2 regions of the Ferrimonas sp. SCSIO 43195 genome follow, and region 1 is predicted to be linked to the other one. Evidence: predicted binding sites of a transcription regulator. Region 1 holds the regulator's gene; the other holds the start of a gene.
What was found. Region 1 encodes MetJ, which represses methionine synthesis genes. Its sites were predicted from a motif close to TAGACGTCTAGACGTCTA; they were not measured.
Positions count from the first base shown of each region.

Region 2: metH (methionine synthase) is a predicted target of MetJ. The motif match lies at 3,139-3,156, and genes of this name have one in related genera.

Region 1 is NZ_CP072679.1:4,426,112-4,436,055, reverse strand. Features, by position in the region: gene priA (primosomal protein N') at 1-1,301, opposite strand, end outside; gene rpmE (50S ribosomal protein L31) at 1,557-1,769, shown strand; gene J8Z22_RS20485 (malic enzyme-like NAD(P)-binding protein) at 2,145-3,392, shown strand; gene J8Z22_RS20480 (porin family protein) at 3,654-4,211, shown strand; gene metJ (met regulon transcriptional regulator MetJ) at 4,330-4,647, opposite strand; gene metB (cystathionine gamma-synthase) at 4,828-5,973, shown strand; gene metL (bifunctional aspartate kinase/homoserine dehydrogenase II) at 5,985-8,354, shown strand; gene metF (methylenetetrahydrofolate reductase) at 8,383-9,270, shown strand; gene J8Z22_RS20455 (PAS domain-containing methyl-accepting chemotaxis protein) at 9,517-9,944, shown strand, end outside.
Region 2 is NZ_CP072679.1:867,014-876,957, reverse strand. Features, by position in the region: gene J8Z22_RS04175 (YceH family protein) at 1-588, shown strand, start outside; gene J8Z22_RS04170 (MATE family efflux transporter) at 605-1,945, opposite strand; gene cobO (cob(I)yrinic acid a,c-diamide adenosyltransferase) at 1,983-2,579, opposite strand; gene J8Z22_RS04160 (helix-turn-helix transcriptional regulator) at 2,686-2,973, opposite strand; gene metH (methionine synthase) at 3,189-6,854, shown strand; gene J8Z22_RS04150 (TetR/AcrR family transcriptional regulator) at 6,857-7,417, opposite strand; gene J8Z22_RS04145 (dihydrofolate reductase family protein) at 7,500-8,054, shown strand; gene J8Z22_RS04140 (nitronate monooxygenase family protein) at 8,072-9,109, opposite strand; gene J8Z22_RS04135 (DUF3157 family protein) at 9,346-9,944, shown strand, end outside.

The sequences.
Region 1 (9,944 bases):
GCCGGGGCAAAGCCGCGACGGTTAAGAAACAGCATCACCTGGTTGCCGGCCTCCAGATGCTGCTCCATCTTTTCCAGCAGTTGCCTGGACAGGCCGGCGTCCAGGTTTTGCAGGCGCAGATCGACGATGCGCTGCTTGACGTGCTGGGCCACCCCGGCGCGTGCGGTCAGTTGCAAGCGTTTGTATTTGCCGCTGGCAACGTTATACAGGCTTTCCATCGATGGGGTGGCGGAGCCCAGGATGATCGGCACTTGCTGCAGCTGGGCCCGCATTACTGCCAGATCGCGGCCGTGATAACGAAAGCCCTCCTGCTGCTTGAAGCTGGCGTCGTGCTCTTCATCGATGATGATCATCCCCAGCTTGGGCATGGCGGTGAACAGGGCCGAGCGAGTGCCGAGCACGATGCCGAGGGCGCCGGCCTGGGCCTGTTGCCACACCTGCAGGCGTTCGTTGTCGTTCATGGCCGAATGCAGCACCCCCACCGGGACCGGAAAACGTCGCTGAAAGCGTTCAATGGTCTGCGGGGTCAGGCCGATCTCAGGCACCAGTACCAACACGGTTTTGCCGGCTCGAAGAATCGGCTCCATCAGGTGCAGATAGACCTCGGTCTTGCCGGAGCCGGTGACCCCTTCCAGTAGATAGGCGCCGAAATGATCCAGATCGCCGCTAATGGCCGCGACCGCCACCGCTTGCTCCCGGTTCAGTACCTGCGGCGTCTCACCCAGCGTGACTTGTTGGTGCCAGTCGGTATCGAAACTCAAGGCTCGTTCGCCGGCCTCGATCAAGCCCTTATCGGCCAGGGCCTTCAGTGCCTGGCGACTGAATTCCAGTTTGCTGACGTCGCCGTCGGCGATCTGAGTCTGGGTCTGCAGGTAGGCCAGCAGGCGTTGCTGCTGAAAGGCGCGTTTAAGGCCATCGAGGTCGGCGCGGCGGCCGGCCTCGGTCAGTTGCCACAGCTTGATCGGCTGTGGCTGCGCCGACTCTCCCTGTCGCAGTTTCACCGGCAGCAGCTGATTCAGTACCATGCCTATGGGGCTGCAATAATACCGCGCCGCCAGGCGGGACAACTGCCACAGGGTGTCGTCCAGCACCGGCGCCGGGTCCAGCACCCGGTCGATGGGTTTCAGTTTGTTGTCCGGCAGATCGCTGTGGTCACTGATGGTCACCACCACGCCGACCATCGATTGACGGCCAAACGGCACTTCGACCCGACAGCCGGGCTGCGGCAGTGGTTGGTCAGCAGCAGGTAAATAGCTGAACAGTTGGCGAAGGGGAACGGGCAGGGCGACCTGAATGTACACTGAGCTGTCTCATTATAGTAGCGGCATGGGCGATCCGGGTGCTGGCGGGACCCGGTTTTTGCTGCCATCGCAGGGATCCTACCACGGCGCCTGACTACCCTATCAGAGCTGGAACAATGATACTATGGAGGCGGATTGATGCTTGCGGCGGTTGGTTACATCATGTACCATTACGCGCCTTAAAATTGTCAATAACGACGTATGGTGTCCGGCTTTGGATCGGATAGCGATACGGCCTTAACTGAGGTTTTCCCAATGAAACAAGGTATTCACCCAGAGTACGCTGAAATCAATGCTACTTGCTCTTGCGGTAACGTAATCAAGACTCGTTCTACCGTAGGTAAAGATCTGCACCTGGACGTATGTTCTTCTTGTCACCCATTCTACACCGGTAAGCAGAAAGTTCTGGACACCGGCGGCCGTGTGGACAAGTTCAAGAAACGTTTCGGCGCGCTGTCTTCCAAGTAAGCCGACCCGTTTTAGGAAAAGGGCACCCATTGGGTGCCCTTTTTCGTTGAGGTCTGAAATAAATTCGACCCAAACAGACTATTTAAATTGGTCAGTCTTTTTTACCATTCAAATAGCCAAAACTCGCCTTTAAACTGACATTTTTCCCTATATTACTGTCAGTGCTGAATTAGTTTATTTTTTCATTTAGTCACTTTTACTGAACGATGCATGAGTATTTTGTTACTTTTGCCTTGTTGGCAATGAAACTGGTCGGAATTGCCTGTTATATCAAGCGCTAATGACAACATCGGTTGCAAATTCAGGCCAGAGGAGTAAGGTTTCATGCGACTGTACCCCTCCCTTAAAATAAATGTAGTGACTGGAATTAAGAGAATGGCAGACCTCCGCGAACAAGCGCTCGAATATCACGCCCAACCCGTTGCCGGCAAAATCAGTATTGCCCTGACAAAGCCAGCGGAAACACAACACGATCTGGCTTTGGCATACAGCCCGGGTGTTGCTGAACCGGTTCGTGAAATCGCCTCCAACCCTGCAGATGCTTATAAATACACCAACAAAGGCAATCTGGTTGCGGTGATCACCAACGGCACCGCGATTCTGGGTCTGGGCAACCTGGGCCCTCTGGCCTCGAAACCGGTAATGGAAGGCAAGTCTCTGCTGTTTAAGCGTTTCGCCAATATCGATTCCATCGACATTGAGGTGAAGCACCGCACTCAGGAAGAGTTTATCGATACCGTCGCCAACATTGCCGACACCTTCGGCGGCATCAACCTGGAAGACATCAAGGCACCGGAGTGTTTTGAAATCGAGAAGCAGCTGGTTGAGCGCTGCCAGGTACCGGTGTTCCACGATGACCAGCACGGCACCGCCATTGTGACCGCGGCGGGCATGCTCAACGCGTTGGAGATTCAGGGCAAGAAGCTGGAAGAATCCACCATCATCTGCCTGGGCGCCGGTGCGGCGGCCATTGCCTGCATGGAGTTGCTGATTAAGTGCGGCGCCGTGCGCGAAAAAATCTACATGTTGGATCGCAAAGGGGTGATTCACACCCGTCGCGATGACCTCAACGAGTATAAGAAGCTGTTTGCCAACAACACCGATAAGCGCACCCTGACAGATGTGATTCAGGATGCCGACGTGTTTGTGGGGGTGTCTGGCCCGGATCTGCTGACCGAAGAGCAGGTTAAGTTGATGGGCGACAAGCCGGTGCTGTTTGCCTGCTCCAACCCGGATCCGGAGATTCGTCCCGAGCTGGCCAAGGCCGCACGCCCGGATGTGATCATGGGAACCGGTCGCAGCGACTACCCGAACCAGGTCAACAACGTGCTGTGCTTCCCGTTCATCTTCCGTGGTGCCCTGGACGTTCGTGCCCGGGCCATCAACGACGAGATGAAGGTGGCGGCGGTGGAAGCGATTCGTGAACTGGCCAAGGAGCCGGTACCGCAGTCGGTACTGGATGCCTACCAGGTCAGCAGCCTTAGCTTTGGTGCCGAATACGTGCTGCCCAAGCCGATGGATCCACGCCTGCTGCCTCGAGTGGCCAAGGCGGTGGCCCAGGCGGCCATTGAGTCCGGTGTGGCGGAGATCGAGACCCTGCCGGACCACTACATGATCGATTAACGCCGACCGGCGACAATTGAGGCAGCGCAGGGCGCTGCCTTTTTTTTTGAGTAACACCCCACCTTGTCACTGGCGGTGAATTGGTCGGCAGGCCTCAGTGCGACAGCATCGGCGGCAGAATTCGCTGTGCATGGCTATTCAGTGCGGATGCAAAGTCTGTCGTTATTAATAATAAGTTACTGATTTACATGTTTAAATTGTTTAATTGATTGCACTCGCTCATGATATCTTATCGGATTAACCCCGATGGTATTTGGAGAGATGATGAAAAGAACAATCGGTTCCGGGTTGGTGTTGCTGGCCATGTTGGGCTCCAGCGCCGCTATGGCGGCAGTGGATCAGACCGGCTTCTATGTGGGCGGTTTTGTCAGCAGCACCACCCTGGAAGTGGAAGATTTTGATAAGTCGGAAGCGGGCTTTGGTGCCTACGGCGGCTACAACTTCAACGAGTGGTTCGGATTGGAATCGACGCTGTTCGTGACCAGCGACTACAAGCTGGAAGATGAAGACGAAGCCTATGCCGCGGCGTTCACCATTGCGCCGAAGTTTACCGCTGTTATCAATGACACCTTCTCGGTCTACGGCAAACTGGGCCTGGCCAGCATGCTGGTGAGTGTCGATACCCGCCTTGGCGATCAGGATTTCTACGGTGTCGGCTTTATGTGGGGCCTGGGGGTGAACGCGGCCCTGACCGACAACCTCAACCTGCGTCTGGGTTATGAGTCTATGAGCGGCGATCTGGAGCACGAAGACTTCAGTCGTATTGAGATCGATACTGATCTGTCCCAGATCAACCTGGGCCTGCACTACCAGTTCTAAACAGTCTGCAATCAAAAGGGGGCCATCAGGCCCCCTTTTTTGTATTCAGCTCAGCAAGGCTGGCGGGCAGCGAAAACGGCCCCAGTGGCGGCCGCATTGCTGTGATGCCAGACAGCAATCAGTCCAGATCTTCCCAGGTGATGCCCAGTGCTTCCATCTGCTCTTTGGCGGCAGCGGGAATGGTGTCGGGGCGATCCTTTCTCAGATCCTCATCGACCGGCAGCGGTTGACCGGTGAAGGCGTGCAGAAACGCCTCGCACAGCAGCTCGCTGTTGGTGGCGTGACGCAGGTTTCCGACCTGGCGTCGGGTACGCTCGTCGGTCAGCAATTTCAACACACCCAAGGGGATGGACACGGTGATTTTCTTCACCTGTTCACTCTTTTTCCCGTGCTCTGCGTACGGGCTGATGTATTCACCACTCCACTCTGTGCTCATTCTTAGCTGCCTTAAACGTAAGTTAACGGGGCAAATTTTAACGACTCCGGCGGTGGAGTCAACTTGTCGACATCTTAACCTATAAACGTTTAGACGTCTAAACGCCTTGACGCCCAAATTTAGATTGGTTACTTTGGACGTCCAGACATCTTGCGATCACAGAATAATCAGGAGCCACGGATGAGTACCCCAAAGCCAGCCACCATTGCCGCCCGTGAGGGCATCGACAGCGATCTGACTCATGGCGCCGTGGTGCCACCCATCTACCTGTCCAGCAACTACACCTTTGCGGACTTCAACCAGCCCCGCCAGTACGACTACACCCGCTCCGGCAACCCGACCCGGGACACCCTGGCGTCGGCGATTGCCCAGCTGGAGCAAGGTCACGATGCGGTGATCACCGCCACCGGCATGGCGGCAGTGACCCTGGCGGTCAGCCTGCTGAAGCCCGGCGAGCGCCTGGTGGTGCCCCACGACTGTTATGGCGGCAGCTACCGTCTGTTTACTAACCTGGCGGCCAAAGGTGCCTTCGAGTTGTCGGTGGTCGATCAAGGCGACGAAGCCGCCCTAGCGCAGGCATTGGCGTTGAATCCGAAAATGGTGTGGCTGGAAACTCCAAGCAACCCGCTGCTGCGGGTGGTGGATGTGGAGACCGTGTCTCGGCAGGCCAAGGCCGTCGGTGCCCTGGTGGTGGCCGACAACACCTTCCTGTCGCCGGTGCTGCAGCAGCCGTTGACTCTGGGGGCCGACATTGTCATTCACTCCACCACCAAGTACATCAACGGCCACTCCGATGTGGTGGGCGGCGCGGTGGTGGCCAAAGACCCGGAGTTGGCAGAGTCACTGGCCTGGTGGGGCAACTGCCTGGGGATCACCGGTGCGCCGTTCGACAGTTTCCTGACCCTGCGTGGCCTTCGAACCCTGCCATTGCGGATGAAGCAGCACCAGGCCAACGCCGAAGCGGTGGTGGCGCTGTTGCAGGCGCACCCGGCGGTGGCCCGAGTGCACTATCCCGGACTGGAAAGCCACCCCGGTCATGAGTTGGCCCGGCGTCAGCAATCCGGCTTCGGCGCCATGCTCAGTTTTGAGCTTAAGGGGGGCGAAACCGAAGTGCGCGCCTTCCTCAGTCGCTTGCAACTGTTCTCGCTGGCGGAAAGCCTGGGCGGGGTCGAGAGCCTGGTGGCACACCCTGCCACCATGACCCATGCGGCCATGGATCCCGAGGCCCGTGTGGCTGCCGGCATCGAGGAGACTCTGATTCGTTTGTCGGTCGGCATTGAAGACAGCGAGGATTTGGTGGCGGATCTGAGTCAGGCACTGGGATAAGGAGCAGCAGAGTGAGCGGTAAGCAGCTTCATAAATTCGGGGGATCCAGCCTGGCCGATGCCGAGTGCTATCGGCGAGTGGCCCACGTCATTCAAACCCAGGGCCAGTGTGGCGATCTGGTGGTGGTGTCGGCGGCGGGTAAGACCACTAACGCGCTGTTGAAACTGGTGGCTCTGGCCAGCAGCGATCTGGCCTGGCAGCCGGAGCTGGAGGCGGTGATCGGCTTCCAGCAGCAACTGGTGCAGGCCCTGCTCGGTGAGCAGGGCGCCGGCCTGGCAGCGGCCTTGGACGCGGATCAGCGGCAGTTGCAGCAGTTGCTGCAAAGTCAGGGCGTCGACGGTGCCGAGGTTCAGGCTTTTGGTGAGTTGTGGTCAGCGCGGTTGCTGGCGGCGTTGTTGTGTCAGCAGGGGGCACCCGCCACGGCACTGGATGCCCGTGATTTCCTGATTCTGCACGCCGGGGTACAGCCACAGCCGGATTGGGCGGGGTCGGCACAGCGGTTGCACCGCTGTCTGGCCGAGCGCCCCAATCAGCGGCTGGTGATCACCGGCTATTACGGCAGTGATGGCGGCGGCCGCACCCGGTTGTTGGGGCGCAACGGTTCCGATTACAGCGCCACTTTGATTGCCGCGCTGGCGGAGGTGGCCGAGGTGACCATCTGGACCGATGTCGCCGGCATCTATAATGCCGACCCCAACGTGCTGACCGACGCCCGCTTGCAATCCAGCCTCAGTCTCGACGAGGCCGATCAACTGGCCAAGCTGGGGTCGCCAGTGTTGCACTGTCGAAGCTTGCAGCCGCTGCGGCAGGTGAACCTGACCCTCAATGTTCGGTCCAGTTTTACCCCGGACGCCGACTATACCCGCATCCTGCCGTCGGGCAGCGAGCAAACCGAGCCGGTGGTCACCAGCCTGAACCAGGTGGCGCTGCATCAGTGGCAGGGAGAGGCCACGGACTTTGGCCGTTTGCTGGGGTGGTTGGCTCAACAGGGGATTACGCCTCTGGCCAGTTACCCGCAGTCGTTGTCGTTGGCGCTGACGTCGGAGCAATCCCGCAGCCTGGGCGAAGCCCTGCTTACTCAGGCGGCCTCACTGGGGTTGAGTCAGCCGAGCAGGGATGACAGTTATGGCCTGGTGGGGGTCGTGAGCCAACATCCGGCGCGGTTGGCGGGGGCGTTTTCCCGCCTGTTGGGGCGACGCGCATTGCCGTGTTTCCGCCATCCTCAGGCGCTGGTCAGCCTGGTGCCACAATCACAAGTCAACGCCTTGGTGGCCTCGGTGCACCGCCGCTGTGCCGGGCCACGTAAGCGCATCGGTATCGTGCTGGCCGGTAAAGGCAATATCGGCAGCGCCTGGCTGGATCTGTTTGCCCGCCAGCAGTTGGGCCTGAATGACGAACTGGAAGCGGAATTGAGGCTGGTGGGGATCGTCGGTTCCGAACACTACCTGATTGACGAGAATGGCCTGTGTCCACGGCAATGGCAGCAGGCGTATGACCAGCATGCCCGGCCGTTCAACAAGCTGGAGTGGTTGTCGCAGGCCGCCGACCTGAATCTGGATGAGGTGGTGCTGTTGGACATTACCGCCAGTGCCTCCTTGGGGCTGAATTACCCGGCCATTGTCGAGGCCGGCCTGCACGTGGTCAGTGCCAACAAACAGGCGGGCAGTGGTCCGAATGCCTTCTATCAGGAGTTGCAGCGACAGCTGTCTAATTGCCACCGCTACTGGCGATACAACGCCTCGGTGGGGGCCGGCCTGCCGGTGTTCTACAGCATCGACGACCTTAAGCGCAGTGGCGATGCCATCAACGGCGTCTCCGGTGTGTTTTCCGGCACCCTGAGCTGGCTGTTCGACCACTTTGACCGCCAGGATTCGTTCTCTGAGTTGGTGTTGCAGGCTAAGGCCGACGGCCTGACCGAACCGGATCCCAGGGACGATTTGTCTGGCCGGGATATGCAGCGTAAGTTGTTGATATTGGCTCGCGAATTGGGGTTAACCCTGGAGCTCGAGCAGATCGAGCTGGAATCGCTGGTACCGGCGAACCTGGTGGATGTACCGCTGAATGAATTTTTGCAGCGCATCGGCGAGCTGGATGAGGCCATGGCCTCGGCGGCGCAGCAGGCTCGGGCCGAGGGCAAGGCGCTGCGCTATGCCGCCAGCCTGGTGATCGATGCTGACCGGGTTCAGGCCCGGGTCGGTCTGGAGCGGGTCGAACCCGACCACCCCTTTGCCACTCTGCCGGCCGGGGACAATCAGTTTTTGTTTTTGAGTAAGCACTACCCCAATGGGCTAGTGATTCAGGGGCCGGGGGCCGGACGGGAAGTGACCGCCGCCGCCGTACAGTCCGACTTCGTCGCCATTTGTCGGCGTCTGTTGCACTGAGTAACGCACGTTTCAAAGGAGCAGTACCATGGGATTTCATCACGCACAGCAGTTAGAAGCCTTGAACGAGCGTCTCAGCCATCTTAAGGACATTCAGGTTTCATTCGAGTTCTTTCCACCGTCATCGGAATCCATGGAACAGACACTGTGGCAGTCCATCGAGCGGCTGCAGCCCCTCAAACCCCGCTTCGTGTCGGTCACCTACGGCGCCAATTCCGGGGTGCGGGATCGCACTCACAAGGTGATTGAGAAGATTCACACCGAGACCGATCTGGTGGCGGCTCCGCACCTGACACTGGTGGATGCCAGCGACGAGGAGTTGCGTGTTCTGGCTCGGCAGTATTGGCAGCAGGGGGTGCGCCACATCGTCGCCTTGCGCGGCGATCTTCCGGAAGGGCAAGGTCGGCCAGACCGGTTTGCTTCCGATCTGGTGTCACTGCTGAAGCAGGAGCACGATTTCGAGATTTCGGTGGCGGCCTACCCGGAAGTGCACCCGGAAGCTCGCAATGCTCAGGCGGATCTCATCAACCTCAAGCGCAAGGTCGATGCCGGCGCCACTCGGGCGATCACTCAGTTCTTCTTCGACATCGAGGCCTACCTGAGATTTCGCGACCGCTGCGCCGCGGCCAACATCGATGTGGAGATCGTGCCCGGGATTCTGCCGGTCACCAACTACCGTCAGTTACTGAAGTTCTCTGAGTTTGCCAAGGTGCATGTGCCCAATTGGCTGCACCACATGTTTGATGGCCTGGATGAAGACCCGGCCACCCGCAAGCTGGTGGGGGCCAACGTCGCCATCGAGATGGCCAAGGTGTTGGCCAAGGAAGGGGTCAAGGAGTTTCACTTCTACACCCTCAACCGGGCCGAGTTGAGCTACGCCATCTGCCACGCTCTGGGTGTGCGCCCGACCAGCTGATCGAGACTGGAGGACGGTTGAATTCTAGCGGCACGCCACGGGCGTGCCGCTGTGTTTTGAGACTGGGTCATGAACCGGCGGACGCGGTCAGCATAAGCCCAGAAGATTTTGTGACCATTCTTGTGATTTCGCTCTAAATTTTAGCAAGTTGCGTTTAGATTCACAGGTGCAACTTTGACGGCTGTCATGTTTAGGAATCGCCGCTTTTGTCAAAATACTGACACCCTACACTCGAACAAGTATCCCATGCGCAACAATCAACCCGTGACCCAGACCGAGAAGACGCTCAGCATCGATTCCATCCTGCTGTCGACCACGGATCTGGAGGGCAACATAAAATACGCGAATGAGGATTTCACTAGCATTTGTGGTTTCTCGTTTGAGGAGCTGCATCGCCAGCCTCACAACATTGTCCGTCACCCGGATATGCCGCCGGTGGCGTTCGAGTCGATGTGGTCAACGGTGAAAACCGGTCAGCCGTGGATGGGGCTGGTCAAAAACCGTTGCAAGAATGGCGACTATTACTGGGTCAATGCCTACATTGCCCCGGTCTATGAAGATGGCGTGCTGCACGAGTACCAGTCGGTGCGGCGCAAACCCACCGAGGCTCAGGTTAAGTCGGCCGATCGCATCTACAAGGCGGTCAATGCCGGTAAGACCCCCAGGGAGCTGAA
Region 2 (9,944 bases), 1.2 Mb from region 1:
ATCATTGGCTGTTTATTGGAAAAAGAGACCACCACCCCAGACCTCTACCCGCTGTCATTAAACGCCCTCAAAGGCGCCTGCAACCAGAAAAGCAATCGCGATCCGGTGCTGTCCCTCAGCGACAGTGAAGTCAGCCAGACCCTGAATCAACTGATGGATCGCCGCCTGGTCAGTGAAGAAGGTGGCAGCCGCACCAGTAAATACAAACACCGATTCTGCAACACCGCCTTTGGCGGCCTGTCACTGACCGATAAGGAGCGGGCATTGGTGTGCGTGCTGCTGCTGCGGGGGCCACAAACGCCGGGTGAACTGCGCAGTCGTACCAACCGCTTGGCGAGCTTCAACGACGTCAACGACGCCGACGCCGTATTAAAAGGGCTGGCGGAAAAACAGATGGTGGTGCAACTGCCCAGAGAAGCCGGCAAACGGGAAGCCCGCTATGCCCACCTGTTCTCTGGCGACGTCTCGATGACCACCACCGCCGAGGTGATTGCCGACGACAAGGCTCGCATTGACGATCTGGAGCATCAGGTGATGGTACTCAAGGCCGAGATCGAACGGCTCAATGGCGAACTGGCCCGGCGCTGATGGCAGCGCCGACAGATTAATCCAGTACCGAGTGGCGCCCCCAGGGAATTCGGCGCCGCTTCTGATCCCGAGTCAGTAACCACAGCACCCAGCCAATCAACACCACATTGGACAAGGGCACCGCCAACCACACCCCCTGTACGCCCAGCCACAGCGGCAGCAACAGCAAGAAGGGCAGCTGAATCCCCATGTTGGCGAAGGTCACCCAACTGGCCCGACGGCCGTCGTTCACCGACTGAAAGTACGCCGCAATCACAAAGATCACCCCATCGAGATACAGTGCCCAGGTGTGCCACCTCAGCCCCTGGGTCGTGGCCTGCAGCAACGCCTGGTCATCGCGGTTAAAGGCATGGGTAAACAGCGCCGGGAACAACAGAAAGCCGATGGAAAACACCAGGCCACTGAACAGCGTCAGGGCCAGCGCCCACACCAGCGCCCGTTGCATCTGTTTCAGCCGACCGGCCCCGAACAGGTAACTGAGCAGAGGCTGAACGCCGTTGGCCACCCCCTCCGCCAGCAGGTAATACAGGGTGCACAGGTAACCGACAATGGCGAACGCCCCCAGTTCGGTGGCTCCGCCATAGCTCAGAAACTGGCTGTTGTGCACGGCGGTGATAAAACTGAAATAGAGGTACATGGCCCAGCTTGCCAGCCCCAGGCCCAGAATCTGTTTGGTCTCCCGCCAGCTGAGGCTCAGCCGGGTCAACGACAACCGCACTCGACACAGCGGCGAGTGAAAATAGCCCAGTCCCAGCACCAACACCACCGCCTGAGCCAGGGCGGTTGCCAGCGCGGCGCCGGTTAACTGCCAGCCCCACAGAACGATAAACAGATAATCCAGGCCGATGTTGATCAGCGCACCGACACCGATCAGCACCGTGGCCAGGTTGGGAGCATCGTCATTACGAATCAAAAACGGTAAGGCAATGCCACCCAGCGCCACCGGGCTGGCCCAGATCAGCACCTGCAGGTAGTCTTCGGCCAGGGCCAGCACCGGCCCCTGAGCTTGCTGGAGCCGAAACAGCGCCTCCCCCAACCCGGCCAGCATCACCCCGCAGGCGATGCCCATGAGCAGCAATAACCACACCCCCGCGGCCAGCCACTGGCTGGCGGCGGGCAAGTCGCCTTCGCCACGAGCAATGGAGCTCAGGGCACCGGCGCCAATGCCCACCATGATGGCCACCCCATAGGTAATGCCGATCACCGGCCAGGCGATGTTGATGGCACCGAGGCCGTCGGCACCGATGACCTGGCCGACAAAGATGCCGTCCACCAGTTGATAGAGGCCACTCACCAGCATGGCGGCGACCGTAGGAATAACAAACCGCCAGAACTGGCGGCCTAATGCATGGGTCATCAAGGACTCAATGGTGTGGCGCTAGGGTGGCACCAGTCTACCAGTCGACGCCTTTACGTGCCTTAATTCCCGCCTCAAACGCGTGTTTCACCGGTCGCACTTCAGACACCGTGTCCGCCAACTCCTCCAAACGACGGTGCACCGCCCGGCCGGTAATGACCACGCTCTGCTCCGGCGGCCGGTTGGCAATGGCCTCCACCACCTCGTCCAGATCCAGGTAATCGTAATTGGTCATGTAGGTCAGCTCATCCAGCAGCACCAGATCGACGCTGGCATCAGCCAGGGCCGGTTTCAGTTGTTGCCACACCGCCTGGGCCGCCTTCGTGTCCGCTTCCCGATCCTGCGTCTCCCAGGTGAAGCCGGTGGCCATCACATGGAAATCCACGCCATGCTGCTCCAGCAGTGACCGCTCACCGCAGTCCCAGGTACCCTTAATGAACTGGCCAACGACGCAGCGTTGGCCGTGGCCCACTGCGCGGGCGACGGTGCCAAATCCGGCGGTCGACTTGCCTTTACCGTTACCGGTCAGCACCAGTACGATGCCTCGCTCCTCCTGAGCACTCTCCACCTTGGCATCGACTTTCTGCTTCACTTTCTGCTGTCGCTGCTGGTGACGTTCGTCTTTGGTGGTCATCCTTTCTCTCGCATAATCTAGGGGAACAGGCCCGTCAGTGTGGCGCGAACCTGTCGGGGTTTCAAGGTAGGTTCCCACAGTCATTTCCAGCGAATTGACCGATGGGCTACAGGGTGCAGCACTCCGCCTTCAGGTAGTCGATCACTTCATCCAGGGCATCCATGTCCACCTGACAACGCAGGATTCGGCCTTCACGGGTCTGCTGCACCAACCCGGCCTGAATCAACCGGCTCAGGTGGTGACTCAGTGTTGAACCGGGAATGCCCAGCTGCTGTTGAACATCACCGACGGTCATACCGGTCTTACTGCCTTTGACCAACAACCGATACACCGCCAACCGAGTCGGGTGCCCCAGCTCCGACAACCGTTGAGCCACCGCTTCATCACTGATCATATTTGCTCTCCTGTGGTTTTGAACAATTCTATAGTCGTCGAAATTGATAGCCAAGTCCCCAGTGAGCGATTTACTTGCCCGGTCATCGCTATCGGCTATGAATCGATAACAGCGGCCAAAAAAGTTGCAACAGGGGCTATTCAGTGGCCGCCGCCTTAGCTAAGATAGACGTCTAAACGGATAAATGTCTATTTGAAGTAAATAGGGACGGCATCATGGCGACAACACTGCAACACCTCCTCGAGCAACGCATTCTGATTCTCGATGGCGCCATGGGGACCATGATTCAGGGCCATCAACTCGAGGAGGACGACTTCCGGGGCGATCGCTTCGCCCAGTGGCCCTGTCAGCTGAAGGGCAACAACGATCTGTTGTCACTGACCCAACCGGAGATTATTCACGGCATTCATCGCCAGTACTTGCTGGCCGGCGCCGACATCATCGAAACCAACACCTTCAACAGCACCACCATCGCCATGGCCGATTACCAGATGGAATCGCTGTCGAAGGAGATCAACTACGAATCTGCCAGGCTGGCGCGCCGAGCCGCCGATGAGGTGGCCGCCGAGACCGGCCAGCCTCGCTTCGTGGCCGGGGTACTGGGCCCCACCAACCGAACCTGCTCCATCAGCCCGGACGTCAACGACCCCGGCTACCGCAACGTCAGCTTCGATCAACTGGTGGACGCCTTCAGCGAGTCCGCCCGAGCGCTGATCGACGGCGGCGCCGATCTGCTGCTGGTGGAGACCGTGTTCGACACCCTCAATGCCAAGGCGGCCCTGTTTGCCATCGATACGCTGTTTGAGTCACTGGGACGCTCCCTGCCGGTAATGATCTCCGGCACCATTACCGATGCCTCCGGCCGCACCCTGACCGGCCAAACCACCGAGGCGTTCTATAACTCCCTGAATCACATAAAGCCCGTCGCCATCGGTCTCAACTGTGCCCTGGGCCCCAAGGAGCTGACCCCCTACGTCGAAGAGCTGTCCCGCATCGCCGACTGCCCGGTATCGGCCCACCCTAACGCCGGCTTGCCCAACGAGTTCGGCGAGTACGATGAAACGCCGCAGCAGATGGCCGACATCATTGGACAATGGGCTGCGGAAGGTTGGCTCAACATCGTCGGTGGCTGCTGTGGTACCACGCCGGAGCACATTCGAGCGATTCGCGACGCGGTGTCGGCACATCCGCCCCGGGCATTGCCGCAGATTCCGGTAGCCTGCCGGCTGGCGGGGCTGGAGCCCTGCACCATCGGCGCCGACTCGCTGTTCGTCAACGTGGGCGAGCGCACCAATGTCACCGGCTCGGCCCGGTTCCTGCGGCTGATCAAGGAGGGGGACTACGAAACCGCCCTGTCGGTCGCTCGCCAACAGGTAGAGAACGGCGCCCAGATCATCGACATCAATATGGACGAAGGGATGCTGGATGGCGTCGCCGCCATGGAGCGTTTCCTGAAATTGATCGCATCGGAACCGGAGATCGCCCGAGTACCGATCATGATCGACTCTTCCAAGTGGGAGGTACTGGAAGCGGGACTCAAGTGCATTCAGGGCAAGGGGGTCGTCAACTCCATCTCCATGAAAGAGGGGGAAGCGGAGTTTATTCGCCAGGCGACGCTGATTCGCCGCTATGGTGCCGCCGCCATCGTGATGGCCTTTGATGAACAGGGCCAGGCCGACACCTACCAGCGAAAAGTGGAGATCTGCACCCGCGCCTACCGAGTGCTGACCGAACAGGTGGGGTTCCCCCCTCAGGACATCATCTTCGATCCCAACATCTTTGCCATCGCCACCGGCATCGAGGAGCACGACAACTACGCCGTCGACTTCATCGAAGCCTGTCGTACCATCAAGCAGACCCTGCCTCATGCCCTGCTGTCTGGCGGCGTCTCCAACGTGTCGTTCTCTTTCAGGGGCAACAACCCGGTCAGGGAAGCGATTCATGCGGTGTTCCTCTATCACGCCATCCACGCCGGGCTGACCATGGGCATCGTCAACGCCGGTCAGTTGGCGATCTTCGACGACATTCCCGAAGCGCTGCGACAGCGGGTGGAAGACATCGTCCTCAACCGGCGCCCCGATGGTACCGAGCGGCTGCTGGCGGTGGCCGATGACTACCGCGGCGACGGCAAGCAGCAGCAGGACCCCAAGGATGCTCAGTGGCGCAGTCTGCCGGTGAATAAGCGGCTGGAGCATGCCCTGGTTAAGGGCATCACCGAGTTCATCATCGAGGACACCGAACAGGCACGGCTGCAGGCCAAAGAGCCCATCGAAGTCATTGAGGGCCCGCTGATGGACGGCATGAATGTGGTGGGGGATCTGTTCGGCGACGGCCGCATGTTCCTGCCTCAGGTGGTTAAATCTGCCCGAGTGATGAAGCAGGCAGTGGCCCACCTGACGCCCTTCATTGAAGCCTCCAAGAAAGAGGTCAGCTCCGCCGGCAAGGTGGTGATGGCCACGGTCAAAGGGGACGTGCACGACATTGGCAAGAACATCGTTGCGGTGGTGCTGCAATGTAATGGCTACGAGGTGGTGGACTTAGGGGTGATGGTGCCGGTGGAGAAGATCATCGAAACCGCCATCGCCGAAAACGCCGACGCCATAGGCATGTCCGGGCTGATCACCCCGTCCCTGGACGAGATGATTCACAACGTCAAAGCCTATCAGAAGGCCGGGCTGGATATTCCCTGCTTTATTGGCGGGGCCACCACCTCCAAGATCCATACCGCGGTAAAAATTCATCAGCACTACCCGGCCGGGGCGGTGTACGTCCCCGACGCCTCTCGAACGGTGCCGGTGGTGGCCAAACTGATCGACCAGAGCCAGCGCCGGGCCTTCGTGAAGGAGGTCTATGCCGATTACGCCGAGCTGAAGGCCAAACGCGAGGCCCAGGGACGACGCAAAACCCTGGTCAGCCTGCAGCAGGCCAGGGACAACCGCAATCAGATTGACTGGGATAAGTACACCCCGTTTGCCCCTCAGCAAACCGGCATTCGCGTCTTTAAGGACTACCCGCTGGAGGATCTGATTGAGCGCATCGACTGGACACCGTTTTTCCGCAGCTGGGGCCTGCATGGCCGTTACCCCGAGATCTTTGATCACCCCAAGGTGGGTCAGGAAGCCCGGGAGTTGTACGACAACGGCCGCACCATGCTGACGAGCCTGATGGAGGAGAAGTGGCTGAGCGCCGCCGCGGTCATCGGCCTGTTCCCAGCCAACAGCGTCGATCACGATGACATCGAGATCTATGAGGATGAATCACGGCAATCCACCCTGACCACCCTGCATATGCTGCGCCAGCAGATCGAACGGGCAGGCAACAACAACTTTGCCCTGTCCGACTTTGTGGCCCCCAAAACCAGCGGCAAACGGGACTTCATGGGCGCCTTTGCTGTCACCGCCGGCATTGGCATCGAGCCTCACATCGCCCGCTTTGAAGCCGCCGGCGACGACTACAGTGCCATCATGCTCAAGGCGCTGGCGGATCGGCTGGCCGAGGCCTTTGCCGAGCGAATGCACGAGCGGGTCCGCAAAGAGTTCTGGGGCTATGCAGCCGACGAGCAGTTAGACAACGGCGATCTGATCCGTGAGCGTTACAAGGGCATCCGTCCGGCGCCCGGCTACGCCGCCTGCCCGGATCACACCGAAAAAGGGCTGTTGTGGCAATTGTTGCAACCGGAGCAGCGCATCGGCTTAGCGATCACCGAAAGCTACGCCATGTACCCAACGGCAGCGGTGTCAGGCTGGTACTTCGCCCATCCTGAATCCCGCTATTTTGGCGTCACCGACATCGGCGAGGATCAGCTCGAAGACTACGCCCGCCGCAAAGGCTGGAGTCTGGAGCAGGCTAAAAAATGGCTGGCGCCGCTGCTGCATGGCTAAGATCAGTTTTGCCTCAGCGCCAAACTGTCCAGGTAGAAGTCGAGGGGGCCATTCAGGTCCTCCAGGCTGAGACCTTCAGGACCGGCATGCAGCGCCAAGGCAAAACCATGCAGGTAATCCACCAACAGACACAGCGCCTGCTGTTGCTGGTCTGGCGTCAGTGCCAATGGGGCCAACGCCTGCTCAAATCGCTCACCAAAGACCTGTGCCGGGCCGGTACTGGTCATGGACAGCAGGGTCTGCAGCAGGCCACTGTGATCGGCAAGCAGCTGCAGATAACTTTGGCTCAGGCGGGTCAACTCCTGCCGCCAGTTCTGGCCCTGTTCGGGTTGATAGACACTCGACACCAGGGTGCAACACAACGACTCCAGCAGCGCTGCCTTGTTGGGAAAGTAATGGTATAACGCCATGACATCCACCTGAAGCTGCGCCGCCAAGGCGCGCAGACTGGGGACCTTGCCCTCGCTCAACAACAGCCGGTGTGCCTGTTCGATGATCCGCTCTGCCGACAACCCCGACTGACTCGACAGCGGCCGGCCGCGCCGTTTGCCCTTGACAACCATTGATGCTCCTCTCTATGCTTCACCCAACAATTCTACATTGTAGAATTAGTGTCATTGCGTTGCAAATGGGTAAGGAGCATTTATGAATACCGTCTATCTCGGAGTCAGCCTCGATGGTTACATCGCCGATCGTCAGGGAGGCCTGGAGTGGCTGCACAGCATCCCTAACCCAAATCACGATGACTTCGGCTTTGCCGACTTCATGGCCCGTGTGGACGCGCTGGTGATGGGCCGAAACACCTTTGATACGGTGCTTGGATTTGACTGCCCCTGGCCATACAACAAACCGGTCTTCGTCGTCAGCCGCACCCTGACCTCGGTGCCTGACCACCTCAGCGACAGGGTGCAGTTGATTCAGGGAGAGCCGGTTCAGATCTGTAACGAACTCAAAACGCTGGGATACAGCAACCTCTATATCGATGGCGGCGTCACCATACAGCGCTTCCTGCAGGCGGGGCTGATCGATGAGCTGATTCTGACTCAGGTGCCGGTGTTGCTTGGAGGCGGCGTGCCCCTGTTCAATGAACTGGAAACGCCACAGCAGTTTGAGTTGGTCGGCTCCGAAGTGCTGCTCAATGCCCTGGTAAAAAGCCACTATCGACGCAAACAGCCCCCTGTTGACACCAGCACCGAATAACCTCGGCACAGCAAGCGCTACGACTTCGGCAACAGCCCTTCCAGCAGGGCCGCCGCCGGAATCGCCCGACAGCCACTGGCATTCTGCCCACACCACAAGGGTGAAAAATCGCTGCTGTGCTGAGCTTCAGCCAGTTGCCTCAGGGCAGTAATGGCCCCACTGGCATGGGGAAACGCCGGCACTCCCTCCGGTCGGGGCCCCAACTCCCGAATCACCCGGTTGACAATGCCGCGGGCCGGGCGACCGGAAAACAGCGTAGTCAACGTGGTATGACCGGCCGCTGGGCTCTGCAGGGCCTGACGGTGGAGTTCACTGGTTTTCGCTTCATCACAGAGCAAAAATGCGGTGCCTACCTGCACCGCCGAGGCCCCCAGCTTCAGGGCAGCAGCCACGCCCTGGCGATCGGCAATGCCACCGGCGGCGATCACCGGCAGTGACACCGCCGCCGCCACCTGAGGCAGCAACGCCATCAAACCGGATTGCAGGCTGAGATCTGAGCGAAGGAAGTGGCCCCGGTGACCTCCGGCTTCCAGTCCCTGAACAATGATGCCATCGGCACCGTGAGCCTGCAGCCACAGCGCCTCCTCCACCGTGGTGGCTGACGCGATGACCTTGGTGCCCCAGCTCTGCACCCGCGACAACAGCGCCTCATTCGGTAGCCCGAAATGAAAACTGACCACCGCCGGTCGGTACTCGGCTATCACCGCCGCCATCTCGGCACTGAACGGCTGCCTGGCGGGTCCCGCGGCAAGCCCGTCGGTGCTGCCGCCAAACTGCTCAAAATAGGGTTGCAATCGATGGCGCCAACGCCGCTCGGCCGAAGCCGACGCTGCCGACGGTGAGTGGCAGAAAAAATTCAGATTGACCGGCGCGTCGCAGACCTCGGCCAGGCGTGCCAACTGCTCACTCAATGCGGCAGGCGTTAACATGGCACATGGCAGAGACCCCAAGCCACCGGCGTTGCTGACCGCCGCCGCCAGTTGGTAATCCTGAACACCGGCCATCGGCGCCTGAATGATGGGATAACGGGTGTGAAACAATGCAGCGCTCGACATACTCACTCCTTGTTGTCGACAAAGCGAAGGGCCTTCCTGCCCCAGCGGGTGCACCACCAGAAAACGGTGCACGCAATCTAGAGTGATGGAATTGCAGGGAAAATTCACTAAATCAGGAAAAAAAGTCCGCGTTGGTGCCAATGTTGCTGAATTTGTCAGCCCGGGCGGCAATAGGTTGCAGCAGTGTTTTTTAAAATCTGCTAGTCTGCGGCAAGAATCATTTCAAGGACACCCCTATGCGAAGCAAGCTTGCCCTCGCCGCCATGGCGCTGCTAATGGCCATCAGCGCTCAGGCCGCCGATCAAATTCTGACTCTTGAGGATGGCCGCCAGGTCATTCTGCGAGACGACTTTACCTGGCAATACCTGGCCCCGGCCAAAGAGCCTCAGCTCGACAGCACCCCGAAGGCCGGCAACAGCGCCCCCGTGGCGGCCATTCCGGTGAGCAGTGCGCCGCCTAAAGTCGCCACCAGCATACCGGCTAAACCCATGTCCAGTGGCGTAAAGGTGGTACCAGGGCAAGACAAAGACGTGATGCAGCTGTCGGACTCAGGCGCAGACATCCTTCTGGGCCACGCCAGCTACGAAGGCGGTGAACTGGTGATCTTCACTGCCATTACCAACCAAGGGCGGCAATCGATCGTTGAGATTGACCTCAGCATTCGAGTCATGGATGAACATGGCCAGATTCTGGCCGATGATACGGTTCCGGTATGGCGCTCCATCAAACGGATGGCCGATACCTACCTGCGTCCTGGCAGCAGCAAACCCGGGCTGGTGATTCGAATTCCGGTGGAACAACGGGAAGTCTACCAATTGAAAGTGGAAGTGGACGA